DNA from 4 places in the Tardiphaga sp. 215_C5_N2_1 genome. Region 4 is predicted to be linked to each of the others. Evidence: predicted binding sites of a transcription regulator. Region 4 holds the regulator's gene; each other region holds the start of a gene.
What was found. Region 4 encodes PhoB, which activates phosphate uptake and scavenging genes when phosphate is short. Its sites were predicted from a motif close to TGTCATNNANCTGTCAT; they were not measured.
Positions count from the first base shown of each region.

Region 1: AB7828_RS09155 (glycerophosphodiester phosphodiesterase family protein) is a predicted target of PhoB. The motif match lies at 2,177-2,193, and genes of this name have one in related genera.
Region 2: AB7828_RS22250 (alkaline phosphatase) is a predicted target of PhoB. The motif match lies at 2,697-2,713, and genes of this name have one in related genera.
Region 3: AB7828_RS27735 (esterase-like activity of phytase family protein) is a predicted target of PhoB. The motif match lies at 2,812-2,828, and genes of this name have one in related genera.

Region 1 covers NZ_CP197240.1:1,926,747-1,930,995, forward strand. The annotation lists gene AB7828_RS09140 (ArsR/SmtB family transcription factor) at 1-576, shown strand, start outside; gene AB7828_RS09145 (alpha/beta fold hydrolase) at 648-1,655, shown strand; gene AB7828_RS09150 (GCG_CRPN prefix-to-repeats domain-containing protein) at 1,843-2,103, shown strand; gene AB7828_RS09155 (glycerophosphodiester phosphodiesterase family protein) at 2,224-3,468, shown strand; gene AB7828_RS09160 (trimeric intracellular cation channel family protein) at 3,478-4,110, opposite strand; gene AB7828_RS09165 (hypothetical protein) at 4,233-4,249, shown strand, end outside.
Region 2 covers NZ_CP197240.1:4,664,938-4,669,186, reverse strand. The annotation lists gene AB7828_RS22265 (hypothetical protein) at 1-296, shown strand, start outside; gene AB7828_RS22260 (phosphatase PAP2 family protein) at 342-1,142, shown strand; gene argG (argininosuccinate synthase) at 1,227-2,564, shown strand; gene AB7828_RS22250 (alkaline phosphatase) at 2,761-4,249, shown strand, end outside.
Region 3 covers NZ_CP197240.1:5,831,261-5,835,509, forward strand. The annotation lists gene AB7828_RS27730 (methyl-accepting chemotaxis protein) at 1-1,279, shown strand, start outside; gene AB7828_RS27735 (esterase-like activity of phytase family protein) at 1,398-2,753, opposite strand; gene AB7828_RS27740 (Bug family tripartite tricarboxylate transporter substrate binding protein) at 3,063-3,992, opposite strand.
Region 4 covers NZ_CP197240.1:4,867,655-4,871,903, reverse strand. The annotation lists gene AB7828_RS23160 (aspartate aminotransferase family protein) at 1-1,129, opposite strand, end outside; gene AB7828_RS23155 (GcrA family cell cycle regulator) at 1,576-2,085, shown strand; gene phoB (phosphate regulon transcriptional regulator PhoB) at 2,326-3,030, opposite strand; gene phoU (phosphate signaling complex protein PhoU) at 3,123-3,836, opposite strand; gene pstB (phosphate ABC transporter ATP-binding protein PstB) at 3,865-4,249, opposite strand, start outside.

The sequences.
Region 1 (4,249 bases), 2.9 Mb from region 4:
ACCGCGAGTTCACACCTCTCCAAACTCGAAGCCGGCGGCTTGATCGAGCCGGAAAAACAAGGGCGCCATCGCTATTATCGCCTCACCGGCCCCGATGTCGCCGGTGTGCTGGAAGGTCTGGCCGGCCTGGCAGCCCGCGCGGGCCATCTCCGCGTTCGCACTGGGCCGAAAGAACCGGCATTGCGCCGCGCGCGGATTTGCTACGACCATCTCGCCGGCGATCTCGGCGTGCAGATGCTCGACAGTATGCGGGCACAAAAGCTGATCCGGCAGACCGAGCGGGTCATCGAACTCACGACCCAGGGCAGCCGGTTCGTCGCTAAAGAATTGAAGATAGATCCGGCGACGCTGACGCATCCGCGCCGGCCGGTCTGCAAGGCCTGCCTCGACTGGAGCGAGCGGCGCCATCATCTGGCCGGGACACTTGGCGCCGCGATCATGACCTCATTTACTGCCATGAAATGGGCGGCCAGAGACCCCTCGCCCGGCAGCCGCGTGGTGCATTTCACCCGCAGCGGCGAGAAGCGTTTCGAGGCATTGTTCGGCACCACCGGCGACGCCATCCGGAAAACGTGAAGACGCCGGCTTACCTTCGCCGCAATGCAGCTTGAAACCGCGCCGGACCTTCCTTCTCCCGGAGCCCCCCGATGAACCGCCTGCTGCTCGCTGCGCTGATTGCAACCCTGCCGTTCACCTCATCGCAAGCGGCCGAGCCTCCTGCGGCGCGCGAGCCTTACGGCATAGGCCTCGAAGGCTTCCCTTACCCCTACCCCGTCAACATGCTGCCACTGGTCAATGACGGCGAGCAGCTGCGCATGGCCTATATGGACGTGCCATCGACCAAGCCGAACGGCCGAACCGTGGTGCTATTGCACGGCCGCAATTTTCCATCGAGCTACTGGGCGCCGGTGATCGGCACGTTGAACGATGCAGGTTACCGCGTCGTGGTCCCCGACCAGATCGGCTTCGGCAAATCATCGAAGCCATCAGGCGATCTGCATTTCGACAACCTTGCCCGCAACACTGTTGCGCTGATGGATCACCTCGGGATCGCGAAATTCGACATCGTTGCGCATTCCCTCGGCGGCATGTTGAGCGTCCGTATCGCGCGCGCTTATCCCGATCGCATCGATCACCTGCTGCTCGCGGCGCCGATCGGACTGGAAGACTATCGGCTCTATGTGCCACCGACGCCGACCGAGAAGATCTTGGAGAACGAAGACAAGCTGACGGCGGAGGGTTACCGCAAACAGCTCGAGGTGAACTATTCGCTGAAGATGCAGCCCGACCAGGTAACGCCCTTCATCGACGCGCGTTTCAACATCAAGGGGTCGCCGGAATATCCGCGCTGGCTGCGCGCCTTCGTCAGTTCAGCGCAGATGATCTATCGCGAACCCGTGGTCCACGAAATTCCGCTGATCGCCCTGCCGACCCTGTTCATCATGGGCGCCGACGATCACAACGCACCGGGCAAGCCGAATGCGCCGGAAGCGTTGCGGCCAAAGATGGGCCAGAACGCCGATCTGGCCAAGGCGCTGGCGGCGAAGATGCCGAACGCGAAGGCCGAGGTGCTTCCGGACGCGGGCCATATCGTGTTTCTCGATGCACCGGCCAAATTCAACGAATTGATGCTGGGATTTCTCGCGGCGAAGTAGCAACCGCCGCGCCCTGCTACGCGGATATCCCGAAACATTCATGCTGTATTCAGATCGAATCGGCTTAATCGTGCTGTGCAGCGTTGATCCCCAGCAATTTTCTTGCCCGTAAGAGTCCTGCAGCGGGTGATGCGATGCCATCATTATTCTCTGCGCCGCATCGCGGCACCATCGAGGGAGAACACGAATGAAGACGATCTTTGCTGCGGCTCTGTTCGCCGTCAGCGTCGGAGGCCTTGGTGCCGCCAATGCAATGCCCCTGGCACCGCTCAGCGCAGTCGAGACGGCAGGCGTGATCCAGGTCGCTCAAGGCTGCGGCCCCGGCTATGCCCGTGGTCCCTATGGCGGTTGCCGCCCGATGTTCCGCGGCCCGCCGCCGCGCGGCCCGGGTTACTGCCCCCCCGGCTTTTTCCGCAATCCCTACGGCCGCTGCATCCGCCGCTGGTGATCGCTGCACAATCCTGACGACGAAGACCCCGCCTATGGCGGGGTTTTTTGTTGCCCACGCGCCGGTTACAGCCGTCACACGAAGATGACAGAATGGCACTTCGCTATTCTGGAGATCGTCATGTCGCGCGCTTTGCGTCGTCTCATACTGGCCGGGCTGCTCGGCCTCTCATCGCTGACGACCGGCCGCGCCGACACCATCGCACTGCCCGAGCCGCAGCTGGGTCCGCGGCCGTTCTATCTCGTCGACAAGATGAAAGACGGCCCGCTGAAGGCAAAGCTGAGCACCTGTACCGGGCCGTTTCGCAAGAGCGATTTTTCCATCGCCCATCGCGGCGCGCCGCTGCAATTCCCCGAGCACAGCCGCGAGTCCTATCTGGCCGCCGCACGCATGGGTGCCGGCGTAATCGAATGCGACGTGACCTTTACGAAGGACCGCCAGCTGGTCTGCCGTCATTCGCAATGCGACCTGCACACGACAACGAACATCCTGTCGGTGCCGTCGCTTGCAGCGAAGTGCACACAACCCTTCAGCCCCGCCGATCCCGCGACCGGCAAGAAGGCATCGGCGAAATGCTGTACCAGCGACATCACGCTGGCGGAGTTCAGGACGCTCACGGCGAAGATGGATGCCGCCAACACGACCGCGACCACCGTTGCGGAATATCAGAACGGCACGCCGCGCTGGCGCACCGACCTTTATGCGAGCTCGGGCACGTTGATGACCCATGCGGAGAGCATCGCGCTGATCAAGAGCCTCGGCGCCAAATTCACGCCCGAGCTGAAGGCGCCGGAAGTGCCGATGCCATTCGACCGCGATTACAGCCAGGAGAAATACGCGACCCAGATGCTCGACGAATATCGTGCCGCCGGCATTCCGCCTGGCGACGTATTTGCCCAGAGCTTCGATCTCAACGACATCAAGTTCTGGATCCGCACCGCGCCGGAATTCGGCGCGCAGGCGGTCTATCTCGACGGCCGCTATGAAACACCGGGTTTCGATCACATGCGCGCGGAAACGTGGAAACCGTCGATGCCGGAGCTGAAAGCCACCGGCGTGAAAATCCTCGCGCCTCCGATCTACATGCTGCTGACGCTCGATGGCAGCGGTCAGATCGTCCCCTCCCCATATGCCAAAGCGGCGCGCGACGCCGGGCTCGATCTGATCACCTGGTCGCTGGAGCGCGACGGGCCGCTCGCAAACGGCGGGGGCTTCTTCCATCGCTCGGTCAAACCCGCCATCGACCGCGACGGCGACACGCTGACGGTGCTGGACGTGCTGGCGAAGGATGTCGGCGTGCGCGGTGTCTTTTCCGATTGGCCGGCCACGACGACGTTCTATGCCAGCTGCATGGGGCTGCGCTGATGCAGAGCGCTATTTGGCGTCGCTGTCATAGATGAATTTCGGCATCTCCAGCTTCAGCCGGATTGCCAGCAGGCGGAACACCAGTCCGGTTGCAGCTGCAACCAGCGTCACCAGATCGGGACTGAATCCGTATTTGATGCCGCCGATATAGAGAAGCCCCGTGACGATCGAGACGCTCGCATAGAGTTCGGCGCGAAACAGCAGCGGCACGTCGTTGCACAGCACGTCGCGGAGCACGCCGCCGACGCAGCCGGTGATCATTCCGGCCACGACCACGATCAGCAGCGGCTGATCCATGGCGAGCGCGATGTTGCAGCCCATGATGGTGAAGACCACGAGGCCGATGGCATCGAGCACCAGAAACAGCGCGTGGAAGCGATGCACCACGCGCGCAAGCCCGATGGTCAGCAGCGCCGCACCGCCGGTCAGCAGCAGCAGATAAGGGCTCTTCACCCACCACAACGGATAATGCCCGAGCAGCATGTCGCGCACCGAACCACCGCCGAGTGCCGTGATGCAACCGAGCATGGCGACGCCGAGCCAGTCCATCTTGCGCCGCCCGGCCGCGAGCGCAGCCGTCATCGCCTCGGCGACGAGCGCGATCATGGCGAGCGGAAACAGCAGGGCTTCGGTATGGGGCATGGGACTCGTCGGTAGCGGATGACGGCGACCTGTAACACAAATCCGTGCATGCGGTGACCGGCGGCGGACAAATCCCCGCCATCTTCCTGAGCCTCCATCACAACCTCACAGCAGGAGGTGTCATGACCCGTCTGTTTCT
Region 2 (4,249 bases), 200 kb from region 4:
TTGCGCTGATCCCGGCGATACTTGTGGTCCTCATTACCGAGGCTTTCTACATTCGCAGCGTCATCGTCTATGCGCTCGGCGGCGCGGCGGTCGGGCTCGCCTGTTATCTCGGCCTGATCCCCTATGACCCTGCCACGATGAGTTTCGACGGCATTGTACGTCGGCATCTCGAAGTCATGACCGGCGCGGGTATCGTTGCCGGACTGATCTACTGGGTGATCGCGGGCCGCAATGCCGGCGCCTGGCGGCAGCCACGGCGCGCACCACCGCAGCCCGATGTCGCGGCCGGCCCCTAGTGCACTGCCTTTCCTTCAACTCCTGCCTCGGTTAAACCGCCCGCCATGAACCGGACCGGACTCCTCATCGCGCTTGGGCTGTTTGCCGCCATTGCCATTATCTTCGGAGTCTGGCCCGACCTCGACCTCAAGCTCGCGGCACTGTTCTACGATCCCGAGACCAGACGCTTCCCCACGACGTCGCTGCCCTATGCGCAATTCGCCCGCGATGCGGCGATGTGGATCGCATGGGCCTTTGTCGCGCCCTCGATCCTCGCGCTGATCGTGAAGCTGATCTGGCCGAACCGGCCACTGCTGGTGAAGGGCCGCACCATGGCCTTCCTGATCCTCACCATGCTGATGTCGGCCGGGGTCCTGACCAATCTGACCTTCAAGACCTTCTGGGGCCGCCCGCGGCCGGTGATGGTCTCCGAATTCAATGGCCCCTGGCAATACAAGGCCTGGTGGGATCCGACCGGCCAATGCGGCCGCAACTGCTCGTTCTTCTCGGGTGAGGGCGCCACGGCCTTCTGGACCTATGCTCCGGCCGCGCTCGCGCCGCCCTCGGTGCGGCCCTACGCCTATGTGGCAGCGACGGTGTTCGGAATCGCCACCTCGGGCTGGCGGATGGCTTTCGGCGGCCATTTCTTTACCGACGTGACCATCGCCGGCCTCGTGTCGTTCGTGGTTATCTGGTTGATTCACGGATGGATTTACCGCTGGCCCTCGACCCGGATGACGGATGAGGATGTCGATCGCTGGCTGACCAGGATCGCCTGGCCCGGCTATCGCTGGCGCCTGCGCATGATCGGGCGGCAGCCAAAGCCGTCTTTCGTCAACCGGATCACCGAGCAGCACCACGATTGAGCGGCCTCAAGCGGATGCCGCGTTGACGCGCTTTGCCCGGCCGGGCTATCGCTGGCCGCAGAAATTGCCCCGATTGGACGTTCCATGACCACGATCTTGAAGAGCCTGCCCAAGGGCAAAAACGTCGGCATCGCTTTCTCCGGCGGCCTCGACACGTCAGCGGCGCTGCTCTGGATGAAGCAGAAGGGCGCCAAGGTCTTTGCCTATACCGCCAATCTCGGCCAGCCTGACGAAGCCGACTACGACGAGATTCCCCGCAAGGCGATGGAGTTCGGCGCCGAGAAGGCGCGCCTCGTCGATTGTCGCGCCCAGCTGGTCCATGAAGGCATCGCCGCGATTCAAGCCGGCGCCTTCCATGTCTCGACCGGCGGCATCGCCTATTTCAACACCACGCCGCTCGGGCGCGCCGTCACCGGCACGATGCTGGTCTCGGCCATGAAGGAAGACGGCGTCAATATCTGGGGCGATGGCTCGACCTATAAGGGCAACGATATCGAGCGGTTCTACCGCTACGGATTGCTGACCAATCCGGAGCTGAAGATCTACAAGCCCTGGCTCGACGATCAATTCATCGACGAACTGGGCGGCCGCGCCGAAATGTCGGCCTTCATGACCGCCCACGGCTTCGCCTACAAGATGAGCGCCGAGAAGGCGTATTCGACCGACAGCAACCTGCTCGGCGCAACGCACGAAGCCAAGGATCTCGAACAGCTCGACAGCGGCATCAAGATCGTCAACCCGATCATGGGCGTGCCGTTCTGGCGCGACGACTGCGCCGTCAAGGCCGAGAAGGTCGTGGTGCGGTTTGTGGATGGCCAGCCGGTTGCGCTGAACGGCCAGACCTTCACCGATCCTGTCGCGCTGTTCCTGGAGGCCAATGTGATCGGTGGCCGCCATGGCCTCGGCATGAGCGACCAGATCGAGAATCGGATCATCGAGGCGAAGAGCCGCGGCATCTACGAGGCGCCGGGCATGGCGCTGCTGCACATCGCCTATGAGCGTCTCGTGACCGGCATCCACAACGAAGACACCATCGAGCAGTATCGCATGAGCGGCATGAAGCTCGGCCGGCTGCTCTATCAGGGCCGCTGGTTCGATTCCCAGGCCTTGATGCTGCGCGAGACCGCGCAGCGCTGGGTGGCCCGCGCGATCACCGGCGAGGTGACGCTCGAGCTGCGCCGCGGCAACGACTACTCGATCCTGAACACCGAGAGCCCCAACCTGACCTATGCACCGGAGCGGCTCAGCATGGAGAAGGTCGAGGATGCGCCGTTCACGCCTGCAGACCGCATCGGCCAGCTCACCATGCGCAATCTCGACATCACCGATACCCGCGCCAAGCTGGATCTGTATTCGAAGACGGGTCTATTGAGCGCCGGTGAGGGGTCAAACATTCCGAAGCTCGAGAACGACAAGAGCTGAATTGCGCGGTGCGGCTGTGACAAGTAAGGCGGGTTAGGCGAAGCCGTAGCCCGCCGATCGTCGTTACAGCCTCGGCGGTGGATTACGCTTCGCTAATCTGCCCTACGATCTAGCGGCCGGATGTCGTCGTCACGTCATCCGGCCGTCGTATTGGAAGGACATCGCCTCACGCAGGCTCTCGCTCGGGACGTCCACCATGAGAAACACGTCGTTGCTGGCCGCGTTTGCGGCTTTTTTCATGAGCGCGCCAATCTGCGCGCAGACGATCTATCCGCTCGACCGCGCTGATATCCTCGCGGGCGCGAAATTCGACTTCAAGGTCGAGTTTCCCGAACTCGTTCAGGTCACCGACATCAAGGTGACGATCAACGGCGCCGATCAGACCGCAGCGTTCGGCAAATCCGCTGATTACATCGCGAAGGAAGACGGCAAGGATCAGTCCGCGCTGCTGCTGCGCGACGTGACGCTCGATAGAGCCGGGACTTACAAGATCGAAGTCAGCGACGGCGTGCGCAGCCGCGCGGTGACGTGGAACGTCTACGACACTGGCCCGCGCAAGGCGAAGAACGTGATCCTGTTCATCGGCGACGGCATGTCGCTAGCGCATCGCGTCGGCGCACGCTTGCTGTCGAAGGGCATTTCCGAAGGCAAGAGCCGCGGCAAGCTCGCGATGGACGACATGCCGCATATGGCGATGGTAGCAACGGCGGGCTCCGACTCCATCATCACCGACTCCGCGAATTCAGCCAGCGCCTATGCCACCGGCCACAAGACCGCGACCAATGCGATGGGCGTCTATGCGGATCGCACCGCGAATGTATTCGACGACCCGCAGGTCGAAACCATCACCAGCCTCGCGAAGCGCAAGCTCGATCTGGCGATCGGCATCGTCACCAATACCGAGGTCGAGGACGCGACGCCCGCCGCAATGATCGCGCATACCCGCCGCCGCGCGGCCTATGACGAGATCGTTGCGCAGTTCCTTGCGGCCAAGCCGGACGTATTGATGGGCGGCGGCGCAGCGAATTTTCTGCCGCAGGCGGCCACGGCCTCGAAGCGCAAGGATGACATCGACTATGTCGCGCGATTTCGCGATGCCGGTTATTCGGTGGCGACCACGGCGCCCGAACTGAACGGCCTCGCCAAGAAGCCGGAGACGCGCAAGCTGCTTGGACTTTTTACGCCTGGCAATATGGACGGCGTACTGGACCGCAAGTTTCTCGGCGGCGGCGGCGTGAAGAAATTTCCGCAGCAGCCTGATTTGACCGAGCAGGTGCATGGCGCGCTCAAGATCCTGTCGCGCAACGACAACGGCTTCTTCCTGATGGTCGAGTCCGGCTTGATCGACAAATACGCCCATCTGCTCGACATGGACCGCGCCGTCTATGACGTCATCATGCTCGACAATGCCGTGAAGCTGGCGCGCGACTGGGCCGCCAAGCGCGGCGACGATACGCTGATCCTTGTCGTCTCCGACCACAGCCATCCCAACAGTCTCGTCGGCACCGTCAATGACGACATGAGCAAGGAGTCAAACCTGCCGCTGCGCGAACGGCTTGGCGTCTATGAGAAGGCCGGGTTCCCGAACTATCCCGCGCCGGACGCCGAAGGCTATCCATCGCGCGTCGATGTCAGCCGGCGGCTTGCGATCATGTCGGCGAGCCTTCCCGATCACTACGAGACGC
Region 3 (4,249 bases), 960 kb from region 4:
CAAAGGCGAGCACACGATGTTCTATGACTACGTCAAACCCGGCCAGACGGAGCCGCTGCGCAAGGTTGCCTATGCCGCCGCGATCCCGGGATGGAACATGTATGTGGGCGCCGGAGCCTATCTGGAAGACCTCGATGCCAGGTTGAAGCCGATCATCTGGGCGCTCGGTTTGGCGATCCTTGCCATCGGTGCGGTCGCGGGCGGTATCGCCTGGATGATCGGTCGCAGCATCAGCCGCCCGCTCGGTCAGCTCGGTGCGCGGATGCGCACGCTGGCCGATGGCGCGCTCGAAGACGACATTCCCGGGACCGGGCGCGGCGATGAGATCGGTGCGATGGCTTCGACCGTCCAGGTCTTCAAGGACAATGCGGTCCGGATTCGCGGGCTCGACAAGATCGAAGCCGAGACGCAAGCGCGCGCGTCTGCCGAGCGGCGTTCGACCATGGAGAGCATCGCCGATGATTTCGAACGCAGCGTCAACGGGATTGTTCGCTCGGTATCGACGGCAGCGGCAGGGATGCAGACCACCGCACAATCCATGACGGCGACCGCCAGCGATGCCAGTTCGCGTGCATCGACGGTCGGCGCTGCGTCGGAGCGGTCGTCTGACAATGTCAGCACGGTTGCAGCCGCCGCCGAGGAATTGTCGGCTTCGGTCAGCGAAGTCTTGCGGCAGGTCTCGCAGTCGAGCCAAATTGCGAGCAAGGCAGTCGGCGACGCGGAGCGCACCAATGCGACCGTTCAGCTGCTGTCCAGCGGCGCGGAGAAGATCGGCGAAGTGGTTCAGTTGATCCACAGCATCGCCTCCCAGACCAATCTGCTCGCGCTGAATGCGACCATCGAAGCGGCGCGTGCCGGTGAATCCGGCCGCGGCTTTGCGGTCGTCGCCTCTGAAGTGAAGGCATTGGCGAGCCAGACCGCCAAGGCTACCGAAGAGATCTCCGCCCAGGTCGCCGCCATGCAGGCGTCCACCAGCGAAGCCGTGCTTTCGATCAGCGCCATTACGGGGACCATCGCGCAGATGAGCGAGATCACCACCAGCATCTCCACGGCCGTCCAGGAGCAGGGCGAGGCCACGCGGGAAATCGCGCGCAACATTCAGTCGGTCGCGGCGGGCTCCAGTGAAATCAGCGAGCATATCGGCGGCGTCAGCAGCGCAGCGGAAGCGACCGGGACGGCGGCCTCGCAGGTGTTGTCGAATGCCAGGGAGCTCGACACCCAGTCCGGCATGTTGCGGACGGCGGTGGACGAGTTCCTGACCAAGGTGCGTGCGGCGTAGAGGCTCCTCTTCCCCTCTCTCCCCTTGTGGGAGAGGAAAGTAGATCACGCTCTAACGCAAAAAGCCCTCCCTTGCGGGAGGGCTTTCGTCGTTTCAGGCGGGGGCCTGTTCGCGTTGCTTACTTCGCCTTCAGGAAGTCGGCGACTTCGAGCAGCACGAACTCGTTGTCGTCGGCCTTGTTCGGCTCGCGGCTCGACGAGAACGGCAGGTTGTTGTCGTTGCCGACGATGATGTGGGTGGCGTCAACCTGGTCGACGTTCTCGATGGTGAAGAACGGGAAGGTCAGCACGCCGTCATTCAGCGGCTTGCGGGCCAGCTTGTTCGGGTCCTGGATTTTCATCAGGTCGATGAAACCAATCTTGCGAACGGGCTTGCCGACATTGGCGTCGTTCAGTTCGATCTTGTAGACCTTCTTGAACTTGGCGAGATCCGGGAAGCAGTCTTCACCGCGCTTGCCGTCGGCGCAGGCCTTGTCCTTGGTGCCTTCGCCGTTGTCACGCTCGATGATCAGGCCGTTGTCGGCGGTGATCATGTTGAAGTCGCCAATGGCATTGCCGTTCTGTTCGAACACGTACTGCCAGTAGCGACCGGTGAACTTCTCGTTGGCGACGTCGAATTCCAGGATGCGCGAAGCTTCCTTGCCGTCGACCTTTTCCCAGTCCTTCTTCTCGGCATCCCAGATGGGGCCTTCGAGCAGGCCGTAGAGGAACTTGCCATCCTTGGAGGAGGCGAAGCCTTCATAGCCCTTGGAGCGGCGCAGATTGACGGTGGTGTAGGTGGCGCCCGGCGCACCCGGCGACTGCACCGACCAATGGTCGGGCGAACGCACCGGCTTGCCGTCGGCGACGGTGTCGAACACAGCCAGAACCTTGCCGGTCTTGTCGGCCTTGATGATGTAGGGGCCGAATTCCTCGCCGATCCAGAAATTGTCGCCGACGATCTGGAAGCCTTCGGTGTCGACATCGGCGCCGGTCAGGTAGCGCTTGGCGGTGTCTTCATGAACGATGCGGAACGGCACCTTCTTGTCGGGATCGTGCAGGAACACGGTGGCCTGACGCTCGACCTTGCCGTTCTTCCAGTCGATCTTGTGATGATTGAGATAGATCATGTAGTCGGCCGAATTGTAGCGCGAGCCGGCGCCATTGTCGGTCAGCACCCAGAACGAACCGTCGGGCATCACCTTGATGCCGGAATGGCCCTGCAGCGGCTGGCCCTTCATCGGCAGCGAGATGCCGGTGGCGCGCTCATAGGACTTGCCCATCACGGTGCCGAGCGCGTCGACGCGCTTGCCGGTGGTGTATTTGCCCGAGGTCTTCAGGTCATTCGGTGCGTCGGCAGGGGCGTCGATGGTCGACGTCGCCGGCAGCACGGCATGGCCGGCGAGTTTGGCTGGAAATTCGCCTTCCGACTGCGCAAAGGCTGCGGAAGAAAGCATGACGAGGTAAGCGACGGAGCAGAGGAATGTGCTGCGCATGGTTGTCTCCTTTGTGGTGACCATGCGGCGTGTTCTGGGGCGCGGGCGTTACGCTGCGCTGACAGTTCCGTGACAAGAAAATGACGAGAGGGGAAAACCCTGCGACATGCAGTCGCCGAGTCTGCGGGTTAGGCGCGGTTCCTCTTCGTTCAACCCACGCAAAACCATCGTCATGGCCGGGCAAAGCGCGAAGCGCGGCTTCGCTGGATGTCCCGGCCATCCACGTCTTCTTTGTGGCCGAGACGTGGATACCCGGCATTCGCCGGGCATGACGAACATAGCTGCCGTGCGGTTCTATCTGAAATGCGCCTACTGCTTCTCGATCCCTGCATCCGTGATCAGCTTCTCCCACACCTTGAGCTGATCCTTCAGGAAGGCGTCGAATTCTTCCGGCGTACCGGAAAAGGCTTCCATGCCGCGGTTGGCCAGGTCTTTCTGGATTTCGGGGCGCTCGACGATCTTGCGGATTTCGGCGTTGAGCTTGACGACGATGTCTTTCGGCATGTTGGCCGGGCCGAGATAGCCCTGCCACGACGTAATGTCGAAGCCCTTCACGCCGGCCTCGTCCATGGTCGGCAGATCCGGCAGCAGTTTGGAGCGATATTTGGTGGTCACCGCGAGCGACTTCAACGCCTTGGCGTTGACATGCGGCAGGCCGGTCGGGACGTCCACGAACATCATGCTGACACGGCCGGCGATGACATCGGTGAGCGCCGGTGGTGAGCTCTTGTAAGGCACGTGCAGGAGATCGAGCTTGGCGAGGCGGGCAAAGGTCGCGCCCGAGACGATCGCCGACGAACTGCCCGATGCGTAGGAGTACTTGCCCGGCTCTTTCTTGGCGAGCGCGATCAGCTCTTCCACGGAGTTGGCGGGAATCTCGGGATTGATCACGAGCATGAAGGGCAGGTCGCCGGTGCGCGCGATCGGCGTGAAATCCTTGATCGGATCATAGCTCATGGTCTTGAGCAGAAAAGGATTGGCCGAATGCGTCGTGTTGGTCGTGACGAACAGCGTGTAACCGTCGGCGGGGGCGCGGGCGACGAAACTGGCGGCGATCGAACCATTGGCGCCGGCTTTGTTGTCGATCACGGTGTTGGCGTTCAGCGCGGTGCCGAGCTCCTTGGCGATCAGGCGCGTCGTAGTGTCGGTGCCGCTGCCTGCGGCGAACGGGAGCACCAGCGTGATCGCCCGGTTCGGATAATTCGCAGTTTGTGCGATGGCGGCCGGAGTCGCCAACAGGAGCGCTCCGATAAGCGATGCGCTCGCCACACCGCGAAGAATTGAAAGTCCGTGCATTCCGCTTTTCTCCCTGAATCGGCCTTGGTAGCTCGTGTTTGTTGCGGGCAAACTAGCGGAGGTCGGTGACGCACGAAAGCGGAAAGGTATGCAGTTTAGGTGAGCGCGCTGTCGATGGTGTAGGCCATGCATCGACTTCTCCTGCACCAGGTCGACCTTCTCGCGTTCGTGAGCGACAGCACCTGCAGACGGCCGCTGAT
Region 4 (4,249 bases):
GCGGCGGCAGGAAGCGCACGACATTGTCGCCGGCACCAACCGTCAGCAGCTTCGCGTCACGCAATGCGGCCACGAGATCGCCGGCCGGCACGACAGCCTTGAGGCCGATCAGCAGACCTTCGCCGCGCACTTCGCTGAGCACATCAGGATGGCCGTCGACCACGCCCGCGAGTTTCTGTTTCAGCAACAGCGACATCTTCTTCACATGGTCGAAGAAGCCTGGCTTCAGCATGATATCGAGCACGGAATTCGCCGCGGCGACCGCCAGCGGATTGCCGCCGAAGGTCGAACCATGGGAGCCGGGCGCCATGCCTTCGGCCGCTTCCGCCGTAACGAGGCACGCACCGATGGGGAAACCGCCGCCGAGCGCCTTGGCCAGCGACATGACATCCGGCGTCACGCCGATGCGCTGATAGGCGAACAACTCGCCGGTGCGGCCCATGCCGGTCTGCACTTCGTCGAAGATCAGCAGGATGCCGTTCTTGTCGCAGAGTTCGCGCAATGCGCCGAAGAACGCGTTGCTCGGCGCGCGCACGCCGCCTTCGCCCTGCAGCGGCTCGATGAGAATGCCGGCGGTGTTCGGACCGATCGCCTTCTTAACGGCTTCGATATCGCCGAGCGGCAACTGATCGAAGCCGTCGAGCGGCGTGCCGTAGCCTTCGAGATATTTGGCAGCGCCGGTCGCCGCGAGCGTGCCGAGGGTGCGGCCATGGAACGCGCCTTCAAAGGTGATGATGCGCGTGCGCTCGGGATGGCCCTTGGAGAAATGATAGTGGCGGGTCACCTTGATCGCGCATTCCATCGCTTCCGCACCCGAATTGGCGAAGAACACGAAGTCGGCAAAGCTTTGTTCGCACAGCCGCGCGGCGAGGCGCTCGCCGTCCGGGCTCTTGAACAGGTTCGACATATGCCAGAGCTTGGTGGCCTGCTCCTGCAATGCGGCAACCATATGTGGGTGCGCATGGCCAAGTGCGTTCACGGCAACGCCGCTGGTGAAATCGAGATAGCGCTCGCCATCGGTTCCAATCAGCCACGCGCCTTCACCGCGCTCGAAAGCGACATCCGCACGCGCGAAAACAGGCAGCAAGTGAGCCTGAGAGAGGGGCGAAGACGTTGCGTTGCTGGTCATAACCGATCCGATCGAAAAGACTGCGGCCGCGTCGATGACAACTGTGCGAAATCGAACAACGGACCCTAGAAACGAAACGTGCCGCCCTTCTCGGGCGGCACGTGGGCATTATTCTATGTGTGCTGTGAAGACTGTCAACCGCGCACTGCGGCTTTCGAGTCACACGGAGTCGCAGAAAAAGCCGATTTTGCAGCTTTACTTGCAGAAGCATGTGGACGCGGCATGCCCGACTCTTGCGCGCGAGTCACGGCATATTGTAGCTTTTGCCTCGTCGGATACGACATCTCGTGCGGCGGTAGATCCTTTTGACACATCCAGTGCGGCGTAACAGCCGGACGCGAAATTCGCGCCCGGTGAGCGCTAAAGGATTCTGACCGCAGGGATTTTTGAAGTCTCAACTCGCAGCGCTGCCCGGTCAGGCCGGCGCTCACGAAGGGAAAACGGCGATGACGGTAATGACATGGACCGACGATCGCGTCGAACAGTTGAAGAAACTCTGGGAAGGCGGCCTTTCCGCCAGCCAGATCGCTGCGGAACTCGGTAACGTGACCCGCAACGCCGTGATCGGCAAGGTTCACCGCCTTGGCCTGTCCGGCCGTGCCAAGAGCCCCTCCTCGGCAGCTCCGCGGCAGCGCAAGGCGCGCCCGGCGCAGCAGATGGTACGCGTTGCCCGCCCGATGGCACGCGGCAATACCGCGCTGGCCCATAATTACGAGATCGAGGCCGAGCCCGACCCGATCGCCTATGACAACATCGTGCCGATCAGCCAGCGCCTGTCGCTGGTCGAACTCAACGAAGCCACCTGCCATTGGCCGATCGGCGATCCGTCGAGCGCGGACTTCTATTTCTGCGGCGGCAAGGCCCTGGCCGGCGCCCCCTATTGCGCGCATCACTCGCGCATCGCCTATCAGCCGGCAAGCGACCGCCGCCGCGCGGTGCCGAAGCCGACGCGCTGAGCTGGAAGATATCCAAGCCAAAGAAAATGCCCGGTGATGAGCCGGGCATTTTTTTGTTTGGGGCTTCTAACCTCTCCCCGCAGGCGGAGAGGTCGACGTCCGCATGCGAAGCATGAGGGCGTCGGGTGAGGGGCGCGCTCCACAGACTCCGAAGCCGATGGAGAGTCCCCCTCATCCGACCCGGCGTCGCTGCGCTATGCCGGGCCACCTTCTCCCCGCAGGCGGGGAGAAGGAAGACACCTACTCCGCCGCCTTGTCGAACCGGTCGTCCAGCGCGTAGCCGGCACCGCGCACGGTGCGGATCGGATCGGGCTCGCCGGCGGGATTGAGCAGCTTGCGCAGGCGGCCGATATGCACGTCGACCGTGCGCTCGTCGATATAGATGTCGCGGCCCCAGACGCTGTCGAGCAACTGCTCGCGGCTGAACACGCGGCCCGGATGTTCCAGGAAGAACTCCAGCAGGCGATATTCGGTCGGACCGAGATCGATCGGACGGCTTGAGCGCACGACGCGGCGCTTGTCGCGGTCGAGTTCGATGTCGCCAAACGCCAGGACGGTGGCGAGACGCTCGGGAGCTGCACGACGGAGCAGACCCTTCACGCGGGCCAGGAGCTCCGGCACGGAGAACGGCTTGACGATGTAGTCGTCGGCACCGGTGGCGAGACCGCGAACGCGCTCGCTCTCTTCGCCGCGCGCCGTCAGCATGATGATCGGCAATGCCTTGGTTTCGGGCCGTGCGCGCAAGCGGCGGCACAGTTCGATGCCGGACAGGCCCGGCAGCATCCAGTCGAGCACCACGAGATCCGGCACCCGCTCCTTCAAGCGGGTGTCGGCATCGTCGCCGCGAGCGACGGTTTCAACATCATAGCCTTCGGCGTCGAGGTTGTAGCGAAGCAGCGTCGTTAGCGCCTCTTCATCTTCCACAACCAGAATGCGTGCATTCACAGCCATCTTGATCAATACCCTCAGTGACGTCCGACAAGTCTTTAAATCATGATCCTTGCGGAAGACTGGCTTCCACTTTTCCTGATCATGCTTCAGACCGTCGGCGTATTCGCGAATGTGGTCATGTCGCCCTTCGGGCGCTTGTCGAGGATCTGCTGGCCCTCGATCATGTAGAACACGGTTTCCGCAATATTGGTGGCATGGTCACCGATCCGCTCGATGTTCTTGGCGCAGAACATCAGGTGGATACAGAACGAAATATTACGCGGGTCTTCCATCATATAGGTCAGGAGTTCGCGGAACAGCGAGGTGCAGATCGCGTCGATTTCCTCGTCGCCCTTCCACACCGTCATCGCAGCGGGCAGATCGTGTGCGGCATAGGCGTCGAGCACAGCCTTGACCTGGGTGGTCACGAGGTCGGTCATGTGCTCGAGGCCGCGGATCAGCTTCAGCGGATGGAAGTCGCTGTCGAGTGCATTGACGCGCTTGCCGATATTCTTGGAAAGATCGCCGATGCGTTCCAGATCGGTGGCGACGCGCAGCGCGCCGACGATCTCGCGCAAATCGACAGCCATCGGCTGGCGCTTGGCGATGGTCAGCACGGCGCGCTCTTCGATCGTGCGCTGCAACTGGTCGATCTCGGAGTCAGTGGCGACGACGCGCGCACCGAGCGCGACGTCCCGGCGGATCAGCGCATCGACGGATTCGACGATCTGCCGTTCCGCAAGGCCACCCATCTCGGCGACGAGACGGGTCAGCTCCTGCAGATCGTCATCGAAAGCCTTGGTGGTGTGTTCAAAAGCCATCTCAAATTCCTCCCGCGAATATGTCGCGTCAGCCGAAGCGGCCGGTGATGTAATCCTGGGTGCGGCGGTCGGTCGGCGACGTGAAGATCTTGTTGGTCTGATCGAACTCGATCAACTCGCCGAGATACATGAAGGCCGTGCTGTCGGAGACGCGGGCAGCCTGCTGCATGTTATGGGTCACGATCGCGATCGTGTACTGATCCTTCAACTCATCGATCAGCTCCTCGATCTTCGCGGTCGAGATCGGATCCAGCGCCGAGCACGGCTCGTCGAACAGGATCACCTCCGGCCGCACCGCGATGGTGCGCGCGATGCACAGACGCTGCTGCTGACCGCCCGACAGGCTGAGGCCCGACGCGTTGAGCTTGTCCTTGACCTCATTCCAGAGTGCACCGCCGCGCAGCGCCCTCTCG